3 regions of the Clostridium sp. CM039 genome follow, and region 3 is predicted to be linked to each of the others. Evidence: riboswitches for the same ligand, from Rfam matches in the RefSeq annotation. Region 3 holds a riboswitch; each other region holds the start of a gene.

Region 1 (4,453 bases), 1.2 Mb from region 3:
AAAAAAAACTTGGCCTTAACACTATTTTTTAAGTATAAAATGTAAAATTTAGACTTAAAAAAAATAAATGGAGGTAATATTATGAGTTCATTAGATTATTTTAACGAAATAGCTAAAAGTTGGAACGTAATAAGAAGTGAGTATTTTGATGAAAGGTTAAAGTACAAGGTATTATCCAAAGTAAGTATAAAAGATAAGGTAGTGGCTGATCTTGGATGCGGCGCTGGATTTTTATCCTTAGCGCTGGCCTTAGATGCAAGCATTGTGTTTTCTATAGATCAATCAGTAAATATGCTTAAAGAATCCAAAAAATTAATGGAAACTAAAAAATTCGATAATGTATATCCAATAAAATCCTCCATAGACAACTTGGTTTTGTTTGATGAATCTGTAGATGTGGTCTTCATTAATATGGCTCTTCACCATGTGAGCGATGCTAAAAAGGCTATTGAAGAGATGCACAGAATAATTAAAAAAGGTGGGACTTTAATAATATCGGATGTAGAAGAGCATAATGGGCAGTGGGCAAGGACTGAAATGTTTGACGAATGGCTTGGGTTTTCAAATAATCAGATGGAAGAGTGGTTAACTGGCGCAGGGTTTAATATAGTAAACATTGAGAATACAGATTTAAGATGCAAAGGTTATTCTAGCAAAGGCGAATATACTGAAACTGGCATTTTCATTGCAGTAGCAAATAAGGAGGTAAGGGTAAATGATTAAGGTTGAAAGTTTTTCATTAGATCACACAAAGGTTGTGGCACCTTTTGTACGAAAATGTGAGGTAAAGATAGGCGAAAAGGGTGATAAAGTAACAAAGTTTGACTTAAGATTTATGCAACCAAACAAGGAGTTTATGAATATATCAGCTATCCATACTTTAGAGCATTTGCTTGCTGGATATATGAGAGAAGTAATGGACGGAATTATAGACATTTCACCTATGGGATGTAGAACAGGTTTTTACATGATCGTATGGAATGATGTCAGTGTAGATAGGGTTATAGAAGCCCTAAATTATGGATTGAAAAAGGTGATAGAAACAGAGGAAATCCCGGCAGCCAATGAAGTTCAATGTGGAAATTATAGAGATCATTCCTTAGATGGTGCAAAAGAATATGCAAAATTAGTTCTAAGTAGAGGTCTTAGCAGTGAGATATATAAATAGTATATTAAATATTATAGGAAATACACCACTTATTAAGCTAAATAATTTGGGTGTAAAAGAAGGTGTAAATATCTTCGCAAAACTGCAGCCATCAATTAAGGATACAATGTAAAGAGGGGCTATTTGTAGGCAGTTCTTTAGGGACTGCCATAGTATCTGCAATAAAACTTGGAGAATCCATTGAAGGTGGGAACGTTGTTGCAATACTGCCTGAGAGGGGAGATAGACATTTTAGTAAGAACATCTGTAATTAATGCTTGTACTTATAAACATACTGTGATAATATAATAACTAATTTAATAAGTAAACTACCTAGGGTAGAGGTGCTGTATCTAAGAGTACTTGTTCGGAGCTGACAGGCTAAGATGAATAAGAAAAGGAGCTATGGCCGAAGAAAATGTATTTGGTGAAATTATTTTCTGAGATTACATATAATATATGTAAAATTGTCACTGATTTTTCAGTGGTGAGCTACAAGGTACACGAAGTTTGTATAAAAACATGTATTTTATGCAGCAAAGGTGTTCCTTTGCTGTATTTATTTTTTTTGAAACAATATAAAAAAAGGTGTAAAAATAAGAAGTTAAAAGAACAACTTGAGATTGTCAGAGGGAACTATATGAAAAGATATAACTTGCAAAATTAAAAGTGTTAGGAGAAAAATGCTTTAGGTTAAATCAAGTTCAGTAATTAATTATTAATGTTTAATTGAAATATATATATACTTCGCAACTGTACTATACGACGAAGCAAATATTACTTATATTTTAAGCAAAAGGAGATTAGTGTAATGAATATTAAAATTAGAGGAGTATCTATAGAAGACTTAGATGCAGTAACAGAAGTGGAATCAAGATGTTTTCCAGAGGCAGAGGCTGCTACGAAGACATCATTCGAACAACGAATTAAGATATTTCCAGAATTTTTTTTTGTAGCAGAAATTGATGGAGATATAATTGGGTTCATCAATGGGTGTATAATCAATGAAACTGCTATCTATGATGAATTATATAATGATGCTACACAACATGTTCCAGATGGAGATTACCAGACTATTTTTGGCCTTGATGTGATACCAGATTATCGTAATCAAGGAATTGCTGTACAATTAATGAATCATATGATAGAAGTATCAAGATTAGAGGGTCGTAAAGGCGTTATTCTAACATGTAAAGAAAAACTTATTCATTATTATACAAAATTCGGGTTCATAAATATAGGGATATCTAAATCAGCACACGGTGGTTCTAAATGGTATAATATGATTTTAGAGTTTTAATTGAGCTATAATATGAGTGAATATTTGTAATTTATAGCTAATTAACAGTATTAAATTATCGGTAATAGAAATGCTGAATCGTATAGTTAGTTAACGTAAACTTTTTTGGTTAATTATAAAAATATGAACGAAAGGTTGTTTGGGCAAAATGAACGATACTGAAAATGTAATCCAAAGAAATACTAAATATTATGAATTAGATACAAAGGCAAATATTATTTATAAATTTGTTATGACTTATAGTGACTATATAAAGGCAGCTCGTGATTATGGGACTGGAGATATAATCAATATGGTTGAATTACATACTCTGACTGTTATTGATGAGAATCCAGGAATTATTGTTACTGAGGTGGCATTGGAGTGGAATCGTACTAAAGGTGCTGTATCACAGATTATTACCAAACTAGAAAAGCGTGGTTTAATTATACGAAAAAAAGAAGATGACAACGCAAAAAACGTCCATTTGTATGTCACTGACAAAGGAGAACTCCTAAGTAAAGCACATAAAGCATATGATATTAAGGAACTCACTTGGGCTGATAAAACATTGCATAATAGCTTTACTACCGAAGAGATTGACGCATTTTATAAAGTTATGCAAAAGTATACTGAATTGTTAAATATACCTCGTTAAGAATAAAAAAGAGTATTTTGATTTAATAGTGTATAAATAAAAACTCTCTTGACAAAATATTGTTTAGGTTATAAACTATAAATAGTATAGAGCCTAAACAATATTTGTTTTTTTGTAATACATTTAAACCTGGGAGGAGATATTATGACAAAATACAACTTTGATGAAATTATCGACAGAAGAGAAACAGACTCTATAAAATGGTCTAAAAAACATCTTAAAGAAAACTTTGGAGAGGAAAAAAGCATTCCAATGTGGATTGCGGACATGGATTTTAAAGTCGCTCAACCCATTATTGAGGCACTAACAGAGAGAGCACGACATGGAATTTTTGGTTATGGACAGAAGAGTGATGAGTTTTTGGAGGCTGTAGTTAACTGGCATAAAAAAAGGAACGGATGGGACATTGAAAAGGAATGGATACTTTTTACACCAGGAATAATACCTGCACTAAACTTTATTGTAGAGACATTTTGTAATCTAGGTGATAAAGTGATAATTCAAAGTCCTGTTTATTATCCATTTGCCAATATTATCACCAATAATGGTTGTCATATAGCTAATAATCCATTAATACTTAATAATGGCAAATATGAAATGAATTTTTGTGAATTAGAAAGAATTGCTCAAGATAGCAGAACTAAGCTCATGTTTTTATGTAGCCCCCATAATCCCGTTGGGCGTGTTTGGACAGCTGAAGAGTTGCAACGGTTGGGTGAAATTTGTGTAGAGAATAATGTGCTGGTAATTTCAGATGAAATTCACTCGGATTTAATATATCAGTCAAATCGCCATATTCCATTTGGTAAGATTTCTGAAGAATTTAGGATGAACTCAATTGTATGTACATCACCTTCAAAGACATTTAATCTTGCAGGTCTACAAATTTCTGATATTATAATACCCAATGAAAAGTTAAGGAAAGAATTAAACCATAAACTAGCAACAATTGATATCGATCCAGGCTCCTTTGCATCTGTGGCTCAGATAGCAGCTTACAATAAAGGGGAAGAATGGCTTGAGCAGCTTATTATATACCTACAAGATAATCTTGATTTCATTGATAAATTTCTAAAGGCGAGAATTCCAAGGGTAAAGATGATTAGACCAGAAGGAACTTATTTGGCGTGGCTTGATTTTAGTGATTTTGACTTCACGGATATAGAACTTCAGCAATTGATGCAGACAAAAGCTAAAATCGCACTGGATGATGGCTATATCTTTGGCGTTGGTGGAGAACATTTCCAAAGAATCAATTTTGCATGTCCTAGAACAATATTGGAAAAAGCTTTAAAGAGCATTGAAAAAAGCCTAGAAGGAATTAACTAAAAAGTATTTAGTCTATGCTACAAAAACGACCAGAGCCTAA
Region 2 (9,053 bases), 1.2 Mb from region 3:
ATGAAAGTAGTTATATTATGTGGAGGTAAAGGGACCAGATTAGGGTCATCTACAGAAACTATTCCGAAAACATTAGCTTTAGTTTCTGGGAAACCAATTATATGGCACATTATGAATATTTATTCAAGCTATGGCTTTAATGACTTTATTCTTCCATTAGGTTTTGGTGGTGATAAAATAAAAGAATATTTTTGGAATTATGAGTGGAAAAACTCTGATTTCACCAAAGAACTCGGCAGTAATACTGTTTCTTTTTTAAATAAGCCTGCCAACTGGAAAGTGACTTTTGTTGATACAGGAACTGATACAATGACTGGTGGAAGAATTAAAAAAATTGAAAAATTCATTAATGAAGATACCTTTATGTTGACCTATGGTGATGGATTATCTGATATTAATATAAATAATCTACTAAAGTTCCATAAGGAAAACGGACAAGCGGTAACAGTTACCGGAATAGAAAGAAAGAGCCAATATGGAATTTTAACTGAAAAGGATGGTATTGCAACAACCTTTGACGAAAAATCAAAATTGGATGGCATAATAAACGGAGGTTTTTTTGTAATGAATAAAAAAGTTTTTAATTATATAGAAGATGACGATAAATGCATTTTTGAACAGGGTCCATTGAGAAACCTTGTAGAAAGTAGAGAATTGGCGGTTTATAGTTTCAAAGGTTATTGGACAGCAATTGATACTAATAAAGATCTAATTTATGCAAATGAGACATGGAAGTGAGTAAAATAAATAAGGACGATATGGACGCAATTTATGCATTTTTTTCTAAGGATAAATCTCGGTTTAATAAACATGAAAATGAAAATCATGATATAAAAAAAGATAATAAAAAGGATGAAAAAAGCAAAAACAAAGATAGTAAAAAATATAAAGAAGAAAATGAAGAAGAAAATAAAGAAGAAGATATTGAAGACTATAGAGAATCAGATATAGAAGAATATAAACAAAGATGTTCCTTTTGTACAATAGTTAGCAAGGATTATTTAATAAAGACCTTAACTTTTTACTATTCACTTGAGAGGAATAGTGAAAATTTTCATCTATGGATTTGCTGTATTGATGATATTATCTATTCATCCCTTTCAAAGATGAATCTCAAAAATGCTTCTCTTATTCATTTGAATACAGTAGAAGACCAGCAACTGCTCGCTGTAAAAAACACGAGAAAAACAAATGAATATTGCTGGACATTGAAAGCAGCTGTTATTCGCTACGTGCTTATGAATTACAGCGTAAACTCAATAATATACTGTGACAGTGATATATTTTTCTTCTCAGATCCACAGATAGTATTTGATGAATGGGGTGAAGCTTCAGTGTTTTTATGTCCCCAAAGGGATCTTGAATGGGTTCACAAAATATATGGAAAATTTCAAGCAGGATTCATAGGTTTTAAAAAGGATATACAAGGATTGAATTGCCTTAATTGGTGGAATCAAAAATGCATTGAATGGTGTTATGGGGAACCTGACTCTGAAACGGGACGATGGGGAGATCAGAAATATCTTGATAAAATCACAGAAATGTTTTCAAATGTAAAAATTTCAAGAAATCTTGGAATAGATGCTGCACCATGGAATACAATTTATAATAATAATTTCAATATTACCTCAAAGGATAATGAAGTCTTTATTGAAGGTGATAAGTTAATAGCATATCACTTTGCATGTCTTTCAATATTTAACGAAAATGACTATGACTTATGGACTTTTAATTATTTAGAAATAAGTTCTGCAATTAAGTCCAATATTTATATCCCATATATTGAAAGTCTAAGGAATACAATCAATGTTATAAGAAACAATCTTAATGAAAAAGTAGAGGGTTTATTTAATAAATCTGATTCTAAAGAAGCCCAGACATTATTTAAATACTCAGATCTGACGTTAGCCATGGCCCGCTATAACGATTTTTATAGCTTTTGTACTATAACTAGTAAGGCATATTTATTGCAAAGTATGTCACTTTATTCTTCGCTGAAGGATAAAATCGATAATTTTAATTTATTCATCTGCTGCATGGATGAAATTTCTTTTTCTGTATTAAGTAATCTGAAGCTTGAAAATACGATTATTATTAATGTTAGCGAAGTAGAGGATATGGAATTACTTCATGTTAAAGAAACCAGAAATATGCAGGAATATTGTTGGTCGCTTAAAGCACCATTGGTCCTTTATATTTTAGAGAAATATGCTATAGATTCAGTTATTTATTGTGATGCAGATATATTCTTTTTTTCTGATCCGATGGCGATCTTCAAGCAATGGAAGGATTATGATACACTAATTTGTCCTCAGAGGGATTGTCCGGAATTTGAAAAGGTACATGGACATTTTCAGGCAGGCTTTTTAGGTTTTAGAAACAGGAAAAGTAGTCTAGCTATTTTAAATTGGTGGAAGAAAAAATGTATAGAGTGGTGCTCAGATAAACCTGATATCATAATGGAGAGATGGGGAGATCAGAAATATCTAGATAAGGTTCCAAATTTATTTTATAGCATAAAAATATTAGATGACCTAGGTATAGATGCAGCTCCATGGAATCTAATTATTAACAATGATTACAAAGTTTACAAGGATAATAATACTGTTTTAATTGATGATCGAGAACTTATGGTTTATCACTTTGGCAGTATGAAAATATTTGATGAATCTGTCTTTGACTTATGGAAGCTAGATCCTTTGATTTTTAGCAAAGAAATAATTGATTATATATATATTCCATATTTAGATGCTTTATGCAAATCAATGGAAATATTAAAGTCATCAGGCCTTGTGGATCTTAAAGAATTATTTAGTAAAGAAGAGGTCACTAACGCTAAGAACCTGTATAGATTTCAATCGTAAATGTAAACCTTTCAACTTGGAGGTATAGTATATGGAAGAGGTTAGTCTTACCGGTAAGAGGATATTGGTAACTGGTGGATTTGGATTTATAGGCTCTCACCTAGTTAAGAGGTTATTGAATGAAGGCGCAGAGGTATCTATTATAGGAAGACAGAGCAGCCAAACCTGGAGACTGGAAGAGCAGTTAAAAAATATATCAATCTATGAGATTGATATAACTGACAGTAAAAAAATTGAAATTTGCATCAAGGATATATGCCCTGAAATAGTATTTCATTTAGCAGCTTATGGCGTAAACTCAGCACAAAAAGAATATATTAAAGCTGCAAACATTAATATTTTAGGAATGATTAATATTTTAAATTCATTGAAGGACACCGACTGCAAAAAATTCATTAATATGGGTAGCTGTGCTGAATATGGAGATAGGAAAGATCTTATGAAGGAAGATATGTATCCAGAACCTGTGAGCATCTATGGAAGTTCTAAAGCTAGTGCAACTATAATCGCTCATCAGATTGCCAGAGAAAATAATATAGATATTATAACCTTAAGGCCCTTTGGTATTTTTGGGGAGGGAGAAGAGAGGCATAAGATTTTTTGTCATATAATACTGTCAATACTGGAAGATAAGGAGGTAAGACTAACATCTGGTGAACAATTACGTGATTACTGCTACATTGAAAACATAATTGACGGATTGGTTATGTCTGCTAAAAGCAATTTAAAGAGCAATATTTTCAATATAGCAAATGGAAGTCTTTTCCCTTTAAAATACTATATAGATCTTATATTTAAAAATATTAAAACAGATAGGGTCCCCTTATATGGGACAATAAAATACAGAAAAAATGAAATGTGGTCACCTGGTGCGGATATAAGTAAGATCCATACTGAATTAGGCTGGAGCCCTAGAATAAGCCTTGAGGATGGAATTGTTAAAACAATAAGGTGGTATGAAGAAAATAAAGATATGTGGATTAAGCATTTACCATAGGATGTGAAAAAAATGTTAAAAGACCTTGAAAATAATTATAAAAATAAAAATGTTTTAATAACTGGTCATACAGGTTTTAAAGGATCATGGCTAGCTATTTGGTTAAAAAAATTAGGAGCAAATGTTATTGGTTATGCACTAGATCCCGTCAGTGTCAAAAGCAATTTCGTTTTATCTGAAATTAGCAATGATATTGTTGATATAAGAGGAGATATAAGAGATAGCAAACATCTTAATGAAGTTTTTATGACCTATGAACCAGAGATAGTTTTTCATCTTGCAGCACAACCACTCGTTAGGTACTCCTATGAAAACCCTAAAGAGACCTATGAGGTGAATTTTATGGGCACTGTAAATGTATTGGAAGCGGTGAGGGCCAGTAAAGAAACAAAAGCTTTAGTTATTATCACTAGTGATAAATGTTACGAAAATAATGAATGGATGTACAGCTACAGGGAAATAGATCCCATGGGTGGTTATGATCCGTACAGTTCTAGTAAGGGTTGCGTTGAACTTTTGGTTTCCTCATATAGAAATTCTTTTTTTAATACAGCTGAGTATAAAAATCATGAAAAAATAATTGTAACAGCACGGGCAGGTAATGTAATTGGAGGTGGAGATTGGGCCATCGATAGAATTATACCAGACTGCATCAGGGCACTAGAAAATGATGAAGAGATTTTGCTTAGGAATCCAGGTGCTGTAAGACCCTGGCAGCATGTCCTTGAACCATTATACGGATATTTACTTTTAGGAACAAAAATATTAAAAAAAGATGTGGAGTTTTCTGGAGCTTGGAACTTCGGACCTGAAGCTCAAAATGTCATTACGGTTCAGGAGGTTGTCAGAAGACTTGTCAAAGAGTGGGGCAATGGAAGCTGGAAATCTTTAATCCTTAAGGGAGATTCATTCCATGAAGCAAGCTTACTAAGTCTTGACATTAGCAAGGCTAGATTCTGTTTAAATTTTAAGCCTAGGTGGGGCATAGATGAGACAATAGAAAAGACTGTAGAGTGGTATAGGAAATATAAGGATGAAAAGGTGATTGATATATGCGAATCTCAAATTAATGATTATTGTAGATAGAGCTCTCATTCTAGGTGCATTAATATCAATATGGAGTGAAACTTAGGGTTCTAAAAAAAGAATAAATAATCTTTCCAATCAGATAATATTTATAAAATATTACAATTTTTAAGAGAAGTCCAAAATGGCTTCTCTTAAAAATTATTATCAGGGTCGTACTTTAAAGAGCCTTTAGGTAAATTATGTTTAATACTTAACTATCGTCTAACATGTTATATTTATAGATTAAATTCCTCTGCAACAACCTTTATAGCCTTTAATTTATCTCCAGTTTTAATAGCACAAGTAATTCTTATTTCTGATGTAGTAATCATTTTAATTTCAATATTGTTTTTGTTAAAAACCCTAAACATTCTAGCTGCTACTCCAGAGGTTGTCTTCATGCCAAGCCCCACCACTGAAAATTTAGTTATCTCTTCATCAACTATAACTTTATTATCTGCTATTAAGTTATCTATAATTTCTAAACTATCCTTTAAGCCTTCTTTAGGTATAGTAAATGATACACTTACCTTTCCATCTATAGGTGATGTTTGACTTATCATATCTATATTGATTCTTTTACTTCCTATAGCTTCAAATATAGTAGACAATATATTCACATCTTTAGGTATACGCTGAAGTGTTACTGCAACATCCTCATCACTAGTTGCTATTCCTGTTACTGGCTTATTTTCCATATTCATATTTTTTACCTCCTTAATTGCCATAGCTAAAAGCGCGCTTGAAATTATTTCACCTGTTGATAATAAAGCATCCAGTTCTCTCTTATCCGGTTTTTCTCCTATGCCTTTTGATAGAGATAATAAATCATCTGTAGTGTCCCCCATAGCAGATACTACTATAACTAAATCTGTATCTTCATTTTTCCTCTTTACTATACTTTGTGCAATCCCTTTAATTTTCTCTGTAGTTCCTACAGATGAACCTCCATATTTTTGAACAACTACTGCCATAATCAAATCACTCCTATTAATTATCACCTTTGGTGCTGTTTATCACCTTCGGTGCTGTTTATCACCTCCGGTGCTGTTTATCACCTTCGGTGCTATTTATCACCTTTTGTGAGATTTAGAACTCTTATATATTGTTCCAAAAAAAATAAATACAGCAAAGGAACACCTTTGCTGCATAAAATACATGTTTTTATACAAACTTCGTGTACCTTGTAGCTCACCACTGAAAAATCAGTGACAATTTTACACATATTATATGTAATCTCAGAAAACAATTTCACCAAATACATTTTCTTCGGCCATAGCTCCTTTTCTTATTCATCTTAGCCTGTAAGCTCCGAACAAGTACTCTTAGATACAGCACCTCTACCCTAGGTAGTTTATTTTTTTAATTAGTTTTTATATTATCACAGTATATTTATAAGTACAATCATTAATTATAGATGTTTTTGTTAAATCATCTCCTGCGGAGCTGAACAGCTTTGAAGAAGATGAATTGACGACTTCAGAAGGAGATTTACCCCTTTGTAGACCTCTGGAGTAGATAAAAATTCTCAATTGTTATCCCACCACTGAAGTTTTCTATTTATTAGGGCAAGTAACTCCTACTTATAGAAGTGGGAGACTTTCCTTCTGAAATGTCGTTAAAACTATTTCTTAGGCATATATGGTATCTTATTTTTACCATCATATATTATTAAAGATTTAGCTTTTACAACATCAGTATTATATTTAAAATCTTTGTTAGAGAAATTTGCAACTACTTTTAAGTCCTTGCCAAATTTACTCATTTGTACAAGTTTGTCTGGTGAAAGTATTTTAAAATCCGTCATTTCCTTAGTTACAGCTTTTTTGTGAAATGGAGCCCAAATTTTATTGTGTGATGCTATTAAATCTTTATAATTATTCCATTCATATTTATCTATATGGTATAACGGTGGAGTATTATATAGAATTTCGTTTAACATTCTATTTCCTACTTCATCCTTTATTTTAAGCGTTGACCAGTCCCAGTGATAAGTAGTTATAACTGAGTCGTTGTAAACTAATTTAAAAAGAGGAAGAGAGTAAGTTTGATCAATAAATATATGTTTATATAAATCTTTTAGAGGAACTTGCTTCGAAAAACGATTAGGAACTCCGCCATTTGGAGAGTAATATGTTCCAAAATAATATTTACTATCTTTGTTTTTATTCATATCAGGATCCAGCCAAGAAAATGAGGGTGTTTCAATACCATGAGCAAAAGCTATAGTTTGGCTTGCAAAATCATTACCACCTTCAGAACCTATAACCATATTTTTATTATCTCTTATAAATGCCATTCTTTTAAGTCTTGCATTCATATCTTCTTGTTGTGTTGTTATGTGCTTCGGTGAGTAATCATCAAAAACCTCTCCAAAAGCATCGCAGTCAATAAACCAAGAATTATATTTTACGCCTGTATTTAAAATACTTTCTACTCTTTCTTTCACTGCTGGCATGGACAGAGTAGGATTAAGTTTTCTTCCTACCCCCTTAAAACCTTCTAATTTTTCACCCTTTCTATTTGTAACAGTAGCATTTTCATATAAAGATTTATCTTTAAAAGCAGCCGTAACCCATTTTTCTTCTCCAGGCTTATGAATAGAGTGATAAGAATCATAGGTACCTATTAAATAGCCCATATTATTGGCTTTTTCAACTAATTTAGGATTTATAGAACCTTGTATCCAATCATCGACGCCTATCCACGCATTTTTTATACCAGCGGCATTTATATCTTTTAATAAATCTACAGTATTGGAATTTGCCCAATTCTCTATTGGATCAAAATCATTTGGCATTTGAGATTTTAGTAACTTTTTATTTAAATCTATAAGTTCTAATTGATTTAAATTATTAACGCCTTTCTTTACTAATTTTTCAGTTTCTTTATCAAGATTCTTAAACACTTTAAGATTGTAAAAATCTTTTAATAATAATACCTGATTTAATGCACTCACTATTGTTTTCTTTTGATAATCGTCAACATAATCTTGAGTTTTTACTTGCTCAAAAACATCTAGCATTTCTTTTCCACCATCTATTTTTGTTTTTAATAATTCTTTTACCCAACTAATAGTTTCGTTTGATGTATTATTTCTAAATGCACCCCATTTCACATTTTCTTTTGAGATTACAGATTTATCCCAAAAATACATATGGGGTGCACCATAAAGTTTAGCAATGTTTTTATTTGTTTTTTCTTTACTTTTTAAAGTGGTGAATTTTCCTTTTTCAACAATATAATTCTTATATGTTTTTGCAATATTAACAGGGTCTTTTTCTGTTACATATATTCTAAATGAATATTCTTTATTTTTATTGATTTTAGGAAACTCATGATTAAATGAAAATTTAATTTTATCTTTCGAATTAAAAGTTATTTCATTATTGAACACATTTTCTATTACGTATAAAATAGAATATTTTTGCTTATTCAAAGCAAAAAATTGCATAGAAAATGATTCTAATGGTAAATAACTATTATTGCTTAAATATATTTTCCAATATTTATCGTTGCTTGGTATATATTTGCCTTCTGAAAGAGGAATGACATAGCTTTCAGCACTAACATTAGGCCATTGAAATTCCGAATTATTTTTCACATTAGATTTTATTTTTACATTTAAGTATGTATTTTCCTTTTTAATTTCCACATTTACATTTTCTTTAGGATATTTCCATGATACACTATTATTTGACCTTTTTAAATTTGATACTTTTCTTTTTGGTAACCCATCTGAAGCATTTTCCTTTACACCATTTTTTTCAATAGATAACTGAAAGGTTTCAGGATTTACAGTGAATTTGAAATTAGATTTTTTGACTATTCCTTCAGTAGTAGCATTAGCCGTGCTGGTACAGCTACCGAGTACTCCTACAATTAAAATAGAACTCATAAATATTGACATGATTTTTTTCATATTGCCCACCTCCAATTGAAATATTATACCATTAAATACCATTAAGTACCAGGTAAGGAGGCATTATAATGGGGAATAAATCAGTATATGTAGCTGTTATTCTAGATGCATTAATATCTATATGGACAGTGAGTAAGACTTGGGGTTCTAAAAAAAGAATAAATAATCTTTTCAATTAGATAATATTCATAAAATATGACGA
Region 3 (9,053 bases):
AAAAAGTAACAGATGGTGCAGAGCAAAGCTTAGAAGGTATAGATAAACTAAAAAAAGGTAAAGAGTCAGAGATAAAAGCTACTGATTCTTTAATATCAGGAATTGAAAAATTACAGGGACTTATTGGGTTCCTTGGGGAAATTCCTGGTACAGGTGAAATAGCAGGAAATTTAAATGGTGGATTAGAAAATGAAAAAGGGGGCCTTGTAGCTTTAAAGGATGGCGGCAATGAATTGTTACAAGGATTAAATGAACTTGAAGAAGGCATAGAAAAAATCAAAACTGGTTCACAGCAGGTAGATACAGGTATGGGCCAGCTTCAAGAAGGACAAAAAAATGCAGTGTCAGGGTCAAAAGAATTAGCTAAGGCCACAAAACAAATATCAGATAAAACTGGTGAATTAGCTAATGGAGCAGGAGGACTTGCGCAAGGCACAGAACAATTAGGAACAGCTGCAGGAAAGCTTAAAACTGGTAGTCGGGGACTCATAGGTGGAGCAAATAAGTTAAATAATGCAGCTGAAGACTTAAGCGCAGGAACAAAAGTTATGGGAGAAAACACTAATAAATTAGTGGTAGGATCTCAAAGCGTGGCAGATGGTTTAACAAAATTAAATAATGATGGGATAAAACCATTAACACAAGGATCAAGTAAACTAAATTCAGCGGTGGGTGAACTTTCTGTAGGGTCAGGAAAATTAAAAGAAGGTGCCAATAAATTAGCAAATGGAAATAAAGAATTAGATAAAAATATGAAAAAATTTGATAAAGAGGGTATTCAAAAGATAAGTGGCGAAATTGACAGCAAAATGGGAGATGTGCGAGATATTATTGATGTGAAAGATGAACTTGTAAAAATATCTAATAATTATGGTACATTTTCAGGTGTAGGTGATAAGATGGATGGTAAAGTTAAATTTGTTATGAAAACTGATGGGATAAAAGTAAAGACTGTGGCAACTAAAGAAGATAAAAAAGTTGTAGAGATAAAAGAAGAAAAGAAGGGCTTTTTAACATGGGTAAAGAACATATTTAGCAGTAATGATCAAATGAAAAAATAATAAATCTAAAAATGAAGGTAGATACCGATTTAAATCGGAATGTAGAATTTATGGAAAGTATCTATAACAAATGCGAAAATAATTTCAAAAGTAATAAAGGGCGTTAGTTTAAATTTAAACTAATGCCCTTTATTACTTTTGAACGGATAAACCAATGTTAATATTTACAAAAAATTCATAATTAAAAGATAAAATAAACATTGTATATTTTTAAATTGTAAACATATAAATAACAGTGTAAAACACAAAAGAATCCAGTTGATACACTAATATAAGTGGAGTATAATAATCTAAGTTTCAATGATTTAAAATAATAATTATTATGAATTTAAATGAGGAGCAAAATTATGACTGGCCATAAAAAAATAACGAAAAAAAAATTAAAGTTACTCATTGTAGCGATGTGTTTATCGCTAAGCATATTGACACTGAGGGCTTATTTAAATAAAATCAATAGAAATTCGAGTAAAAATATAGAGACTATATCTAGTAAAGATGCTGAAATTAAAAGTAAGGATCAAAATGCAAAGCTAACAAAGATAGCATTCGAGAAGAATAATAATGTTTATCTTTATGATGAAATAAATGAACAGATTAAATCTTTAGGGGATAATTCAAATTCAAAAGATCTATTACAACTTTCTCCAGATAAAACAAAAATAGTATTTAGATCTTTTAATGAAGAAAAAGAAATAAATCCCCCACATATAATTGTTTATGATATTAAAACTGAAAAATCAACAGAGATTGATATAAATAATAAAGACGTTCAACAAATTATTGAACTCAAGTGGATAGATAATGAAAACATTTTGATTACGGGTCATATTAATCCGTCAGCTTCAGGTTATGCAATATATAACATAAAAAACAAATTGGAGTTAATATCATGCGTTGGTACCATAAGAGATATTATTATAAATAAAAAAAGCATCCTTTATAGCGTTACACCTCATATATTTCCAAAACCTAGGGCCAATTTATATATTAATGGTAATAAAATTTTTGAAAGTATAGAGGATAAGGAAGAAATATATGATGGAGTGATATCTAAAGATGGTAAAATGCTTGCCTTTAGAAGTTGGCTTTCAGATTCAAAGAATTCGAATGGTGAAGTAAGTGCTTATATTAATGTAGCTAAAATTAATAATGATGGAAAATCAATAAGTGATTTAAAGAAGACAAGCATAAATAGTGACATAACTGGAGATTTAAAATTTGATGATAAAAATAATATAAATATTATAGGGGACAAATTTATATATAAATTAGAAGCAGGCAATATTATTAAGGAAAAAAATAATTTGCCAAAGCAAGCAGAACTTTCTGCTGCGCAACTTAAAAAATTTAAACAAATTTTGAACAAGCAATTCCCCGAAGAATCTATTTTAGAGCAAACAATATTAGAAGATATAGATATATATAATGTGGTAACTTTTTAGAATTCGGAACTAACCTAGAAATTAAAGGAGGGTTAAAAATGAATAATAACTATAAATTTTTTAAAAATAAAGATTGCGAATATTTCCCATGCCATCAAGTTAAAGATGATGAAAAATTTAATTGTCTATTTTGCTATTGTCCACTATATTTTCTAGAGGAGTGTGGTGGAAATGGGAAATTCGTAAGTGGTGTTAAAGATTGCTCAATTTGCATGATTCCACATTCTGAAAATGGATATGAGTATATAGTAAGCAAGATAGTGGAAGTAAACAAAGCAAAAAGAAATAATAACTAAGAAAAAGTATTTTTTACTAAAAAAGTATAATTTTAAAAAAACATTGCATTTGAAACGTTTACGTATTATAATTAAGTAAGAGTTAAAAATAAAATTTAATAGTTTCACATAAATAGAGGTGCAGATAAAGAGGTAATTTTTGAATGATAAGGATATGAACATCCAATGTCAAAAATGAAGTATTTGTTTGCCGAAAGAATATTTTGGTTCTTCAATTTATTCTTGGGGATAGAAAGTAGTATTTCTATCACTGCCATAAGAGTTCTTATGGAGAGCTATTTATGTAATGAAAAGATGTTTTTTCATTGCATTAATAGACCTAGTACTTTGGTTAATTAAGGCGCTGAAAAATCAGTGCCTTTTTTTATTTCAAAATAAATTAACATAAGGCATTTTCTAAAAGATACACAACACAGATTTGTTGTTTTTTACAAAATTCCTAAAAATTACAAAATGAATAACTACAATAAACGAGGAGGAAAATAAAATGAAGTCTTTAATAAGGTTAAGAATGAGTGCACATGATGCACATTACGGTGGAAATTTAGTAGATGGAGCAAGAATGCTTCAATTATTTGGGGATGTAGCTACAGAACTTTTAATTATGAACGATGGTGATGAAGGATTATTCAAAGCATACGATGCTGTAGAATTTTTAGCACCAGTTTATGCAGGTGACTATATAGAAGCTGTTGGAGAAATAGTGAAGGTAGGGAATTCATCAAGAAAAATGATTTTCGAAGCAAGAAAAGTTATAGTACCAAGACCAGATATAAATGATTCAGCTTGTGATGTATTAGAAGAACCAATAATAGTTTGTAAGGCAAGCGGAACTTGCGTAGTTCTAAAAGAAAACCAAAGAAAATAATATGCAAGAGAATTAATGTAAACTTTTTCACCTAGTGGTTAATATTTTAGTTGCTAAATAAGTTTGTGCAAAATTATCATAATATACATAACTTATCATAAATATTATGGTAGATAGTAATTATTTTTGCACCACGAAGCACTATAAGGAGGTAGCACATGGAAAAATTAATAATTACTGCAGCTATATCTGGAGCGGAAGTTACAAAAGAACATAATCCAAATGTACCCTATACTGTTGAGGAAGTGGCAATAGAAGCGGAAAAAGCTTATAAAGCAGGAGCTAGCATCATTCATTTACACGTAAGGAAAGATGATGGAACACCTACTCAAGACAGGGAAAGATTTAGAGCTTGCATTGAAGCTATTAAAGAAAGATGTCCGGATGCAATTGTTCAACCATCAACAGGCGGAGCTGTCGGAATGAGTAATGCAGAAAGATTACAACCAGTTGATTTAGGACCAGAAATGGCAACCTTAGATGCAGGTACTTGTAATTTTGGTGGAGATGATGTATTCGTAAATACTGAAAACACTATTAAAGAATTTGGTAAAAAGATGATTGAAATGGGTGTAAAACCAGAAATTGAAGTTTTTGATAAGGGCATGGTAGACATGGCAATAAGACTTCAAAAGAAAGGTTTTATAAAAACACCAATGCATTTTAACTTTGTTATGGGTGTAAATGGTGGGATAACTGCTTCGCCAAGAGATTTAGTATTTATGGCAGGAAGCGTGCCAGAGGGAAGTACTTACACTGTATCAGGTATTGGTAGATTTGAATTTCAAATGGCAGCTGTGACTATTGTAATGGGTGGTCATGTAAGAGTTGGATTTGAAGATAATGTGTATATTGAAAAAGGTATACCAGCTAAATCAAATGCAGAATTAGTAGAAAAAGTAGTTAGACTTGCGAAAGAACTTAACAGAGAAATTGCCACTCCACAAGAAGCAAGAGAGATATTGGGTTTAAACAAAATATAAAACTGATAATTGTTATATCTTCAAGATAAATAAGAGGAGGTAAAATAAATGAATAAGGTTGTATCTTTAGAACAAGTTAGGCCATTACTCAAAGATGGAATGTCAATAATGATAGGTGGATTTTTAGCCTGTGGAACACCTGAAAAGATGATAGATCTATTAATAGAAACAAATGTAAAAAACTTAACTATAATAGCAAATGATACAAGCTATGTAGATAGGGGCATAGGAAGACTTGTAGTAAACGGTCAAGTTAAAAAAGTTGTGGCTTCTCATATAGGAACAAATGCTGAAACGGGAAGACTTATGACAGAAGGAAAAATGGAAGTAGAACTTGTGCCACAAGGAACACTAATTGAAAGAATAAGAGCAGCGGGAGCTGGGCTTGGTGGAGTGCTTACCCCTACAGGAGTTGGTACTATGATAGAAGAAGGAAAACAAAAACTTACAATAGAAGGAAAAGAATATCTATTAGAGCTTCCAATTAAAGCAGATTTAGCACTTGTTTATGCAAGCGTCGTAGATGAAATTGGAAATGCAGTTTATTATGGAACAACAAAAAACTTTAATCCAATTATAGCTACTGCTGCAGAAACTGTAATAGTAGAAGCTGAAAAAATTGTTAAAATTGGAGATTTAGATCCAAATAATATTGTGACTCCATGTGTATTGGTTGATTATATTATAGGGGAGGCTAACTAATATGATTACAGATAGCAAGATTGCAAAACAAATTATTGCAAAAAGAATTGGTAAAGAATTAAAAGATGGACAACTTGTTAATTTGGGCATAGGGCTTCCAACATTAGTTACGAATTATATTCCAGAAGGCGTCCATGTTACTCTCCAATCAGAAAATGGAATGGTTGGAATGGGAGCTTCTCCAGCAAAAGGAGAAGAAAACAAGGATGTAACTAATGCAGGTGGTCAATTTACTACAATACTTCCTGGCGGAGCATACTTTGATACCGCAATGTCTTTCACTTTAATAAGAGGAGGACACGTTGATATGACTGTTCTTGGAGCATTGGAAGTAGATCAGGAAGGAAACTTAGCTAATTGGATTGTGCCAGGCAAAATGGTTCCTGGTATGGGTGGAGCAATGGATTTAGTAGTAGGAGCCAAAAAGGTTATTATTGCAATGCAACATACAGCTAAAGGGACTCCTAAAATATTAAAAAAATGTACGCTGCCATTAACAGCAAAGGCACAAGTTAACCTTATAGTTACAGAACTTGGAGTAATGGAATTTACTGAAAAGGGACTTGTACTTACTGAAATTCATAAAGATACAACAGTTGAAGAAGTTAAATCACTTACTGAAGCTGAATTAATAATATCAGAAAATCTAAAAATAATGGATGTATAGGAGGAAGTTATTATGAACAAAGGATGTAAATACGGAACTCACAGGTCACTTGAACCAAAAGGTGCATTGCCACAACCAGCAACTAAAATATCAAATGATATGAATATATTTGATAATGAAATTTTAATTGATGTTCAGGCTTTAAACATAGACTCAGCTAGCTTTACTCAAATAGAGGAAGAAGCAGGACATGACATTGAAAAAATAAAATCTAAAATCATGGAAATTGTAGCTGAAAAAGGAAAAATGCAAAATCCTGTAACAGGTTCAGGTGGAATGCTTATTGGAACAGTTGAAAAAATAGGCGAAGCTTTAAAAGGAACAACAGATCTTAAAGTGGGAGACAAAATCTCTACATTAGTTTCACTATCATTAACTCCTTTAAAAATAGAAAAAATTGTTGATATCAAACCAGATATCGATAGAGTTGAAATAAAAGGAAAAGCTATTTTATTTGAAAGTGGATTATATGCAAAACTTCCAAAAGACATGAATGAAAATCTAGCATTAGCAGCATTAGACGTTGCAGGAGCGCCAGCTCAAGTTGCTAAACTTGTTAAACCAGGTCAATCAGTTCTTTTACTAGGCGCAGCAGGAAAATCAGGAATGATTTGCTCTTATGAAGCAGTTAAAAGAGTAGGACCAACAGGAAACGTTATAGGCATTGTAAGAAATGAAGAAGAGAAAGCGAGATTAAAAAGATTAGGTCTAAAAATGCAAATAGTTATTGGAGATGCTAGAAACGCTATTGATGTAATGAACACTACTCTAGAGCACAACAATGGATGTGAAGTAGATGTAGCAATAAATATGGTTAATGTTCCAAATACTGAAATGTCATCAATTTTACCAGTAAAAGATGACGGAATAGTATACTTCTTCTCAATGGCTACAAGCTTTACAAAAGCAGCTCTTGGAGCTGAAGGTGTAGGTAAAGACGTTACTATGATCGTAGGAAACGGATACACTAAAGGACATGCTGAAATAACCCTTGAAGAGTTAAGAGAAAATGAAACATTAAGAAAAGTATTTGAAGAATTATACGTTTAATGACATTTCAGCTTCGAAGAAGATGATTTAATTGTGATTTAGAGAATACAATATAAAGTTATATTGTATTCTCTCTAAACCATATTGATATATCAACTACATATTATAAAATTAAAAATTATTATACGATGGAGGTACTAATATGAAAGTTAATAGAAGATTTGAATTATTTAAAGATGTAACTGATGAGCAATGGAATGATTGGAAATGGCAGGTTAAAAATAGAATTGAAAATGTGGATCAACTAAAAAAATATATACCATTAACGCAGGAGGAAGAAGAAGGAGCTAGGAAATGCGTTCAAACATTAAGAATGGCTATAACTCCTTATTACTTAGCATTAATAGACCCTAATGATCCAAACGATCCAATAAGAAAACAAGCTATACCAACAGGGCTTGAATTACATCAGGCACATGCTGATTTATTGGACCCATTACATGAAGATTCAGATTCTCCAGTACCAGGGTTAACTCATAGATACCCAGATAGAGTATTACTATTAATAACTGATCAATGCTCAATGTACTGCAGACACTGTACAAGAAGAAGATTCGCAGGTCAAAGCGATAGTGCTATGCCAATGGAAAGAATAGATAAAGCAATCGAGTACATTAAAAATACTCCACAAATTAGAGATGTATTATTATCAGGCGGAGATGCTCTACTTGTTTCAGATGATAAATTAGAATATATAATTAAAAAATTAAGAGCAATTCCACACGTTGAAATAATAAGAATGGGTTCGAGAGTACCAGTGGTTCTTCCACAAAGAATTACAAAAGAATTAGTTGATATGCTAAAGAAATATCATCCAATTTGGCTAAACACTCACTTTAATCATCCAAATGAAATTACAGAAGAAGCAAAACTTGCATGCGCGCGGCTTTCAAATGCAGGAGTACCTCTAGGAAATCAATCAGTTCTTTTAAGAGGGGTTAATGACTGTGCACATATAATGATGGACCTTGTACATGAGCTTGTTAAAATTAGAGTAAGACCATACTACATCTATCAATGTGATCTTTCAATGGGACTTGAGCACTTTAGAACACCAGTATCTAAAGGGATAGAAATTATTGAAGCTTTAAGAGGCCATACTTCAGGATTCTGTGTTCCAACATTTGTTGTTGACGCTCCAGGTGGCGGTGGTAAAATACCAGTAATGCCAACTTATATTATTTCTCAAAGTCCTGAAAAAGTGGTACTTAGAAACTTTGAAGGCGTTATAACTACTTATGAACAACCAACTAGTTATACTTCAGGTTGTCGCTGTGAAGTTTGCGAAGGAAAGAAAAAGGTTCATAAAGTAGGAGTGGCAGGGCTATTAAACGGTCAGCAAATGTCTATGGAACCAGCTGGACTTGAGAGAAATCTAAGAGGACATCACGAGTAAAATTAAGGACAGCATAAACAACCCAAGCATTTTCAATATGATTCAAAAATATGACAGTATTTCTATCATAGGAATGAATAAAAATGTAGGAAAAACAACCACCTTAAATCATATATTGAGGGAAGCCAGAGGGGAAATATCCCTTGGGCTTACCTCTATAGGAAGAGACGGAGAAGAGTTGGACCAAGTAACTGCTACTGAAAAACCTAAAATTTACATTGAAGAAGGAACTATAATTGCTACTGCAAAACAATGCTTATTGAATAGTGATATTACCAGGGAGATTTTAAAAACTACTGGTTTCAACACTCCTATGGGTGAAATAATTATATGCAGAGCATTAAGTGACGGATATGTAGATTTAGGCGGTCCATCTGTAAATTCCTATATGACTTTAATATGTGATGATCTTAAAAGGTTTGGAAGTGAGCTTGTAATTGTGGATGGTGCCCTTAATAGAAAAACCTTCGCCTCTCCATCAATTACAAATGCTACAATTTTATCAACTGGAGCGGCGCTGTCAAAAAGTATGGATAAGGTTATAGAAGAAACTAGTCATACTGTTAAATTACTTTCATTGGAAAATGA

What was found. A riboswitch is a leader RNA that binds a small molecule or an ion and turns the genes downstream of it on or off. The one in region 3 is predicted to bind lysine.
Region 1: another riboswitch for lysine. It lies ahead of ACWJJ2_RS16905 (GNAT family N-acetyltransferase); the one in region 3 lies ahead of kal (3-aminobutyryl-CoA ammonia lyase).
Region 2: another riboswitch for lysine. It lies ahead of ACWJJ2_RS16940 (ACT domain-containing protein); the one in region 3 lies ahead of kal (3-aminobutyryl-CoA ammonia lyase).

The regions. Positions count from the first base shown of each region.
Region 1 covers NZ_CM143649.1:3,606,964-3,611,416, forward strand. Annotated here, with positions in the region: gene ACWJJ2_RS16885 (class I SAM-dependent methyltransferase) at 82-723, shown strand; gene ACWJJ2_RS16890 (S-ribosylhomocysteine lyase) at 716-1,168, shown strand; gene ACWJJ2_RS16895 (hypothetical protein) at 1,152-1,280, shown strand; partial or broken gene ACWJJ2_RS16900 (cysteine synthase) at 1,279-1,422, shown strand; lysine riboswitch at 1,479-1,650, shown strand; gene ACWJJ2_RS16905 (GNAT family N-acetyltransferase) at 1,959-2,447, shown strand; gene ACWJJ2_RS16910 (MarR family winged helix-turn-helix transcriptional regulator) at 2,596-3,084, shown strand; gene ACWJJ2_RS16915 (MalY/PatB family protein) at 3,229-4,413, shown strand.
Region 2 covers NZ_CM143649.1:3,614,304-3,623,356, reverse strand. Annotated here, with positions in the region: gene ACWJJ2_RS16960 (sugar phosphate nucleotidyltransferase) at 1-738, shown strand; gene ACWJJ2_RS16955 (glycosyl transferase) at 735-2,864, shown strand; gene ACWJJ2_RS16950 (NAD-dependent epimerase/dehydratase family protein) at 2,896-3,861, shown strand; gene rfbG (CDP-glucose 4,6-dehydratase) at 3,874-4,947, shown strand; gene ACWJJ2_RS16940 (ACT domain-containing protein) at 5,166-5,903, opposite strand; lysine riboswitch at 6,109-6,280, opposite strand; gene ACWJJ2_RS16935 (glycoside hydrolase) at 6,554-8,851, opposite strand.
Region 3 covers NZ_CM143649.1:2,427,981-2,437,033, reverse strand. Annotated here, with positions in the region: gene ACWJJ2_RS11510 (methyl-accepting chemotaxis protein) at 1-1,061, shown strand, start outside; gene ACWJJ2_RS11505 (hypothetical protein) at 1,409-2,503, shown strand; gene ACWJJ2_RS11500 (cysteine-rich small domain-containing protein) at 2,542-2,799, shown strand; lysine riboswitch at 2,905-3,085, shown strand; gene kal (3-aminobutyryl-CoA ammonia lyase) at 3,287-3,667, shown strand; gene kce (3-keto-5-aminohexanoate cleavage enzyme) at 3,826-4,650, shown strand; gene atoD (acetate CoA-transferase subunit alpha) at 4,699-5,352, shown strand; gene ACWJJ2_RS11480 (3-oxoacid CoA-transferase subunit B) at 5,354-6,019, shown strand; gene kdd (L-erythro-3,5-diaminohexanoate dehydrogenase) at 6,032-7,069, shown strand; gene kamA (lysine 2,3-aminomutase) at 7,212-8,465, shown strand; gene kamB (lysine 5,6-aminomutase reactivase subunit KamB) at 8,503-9,053, shown strand, end outside.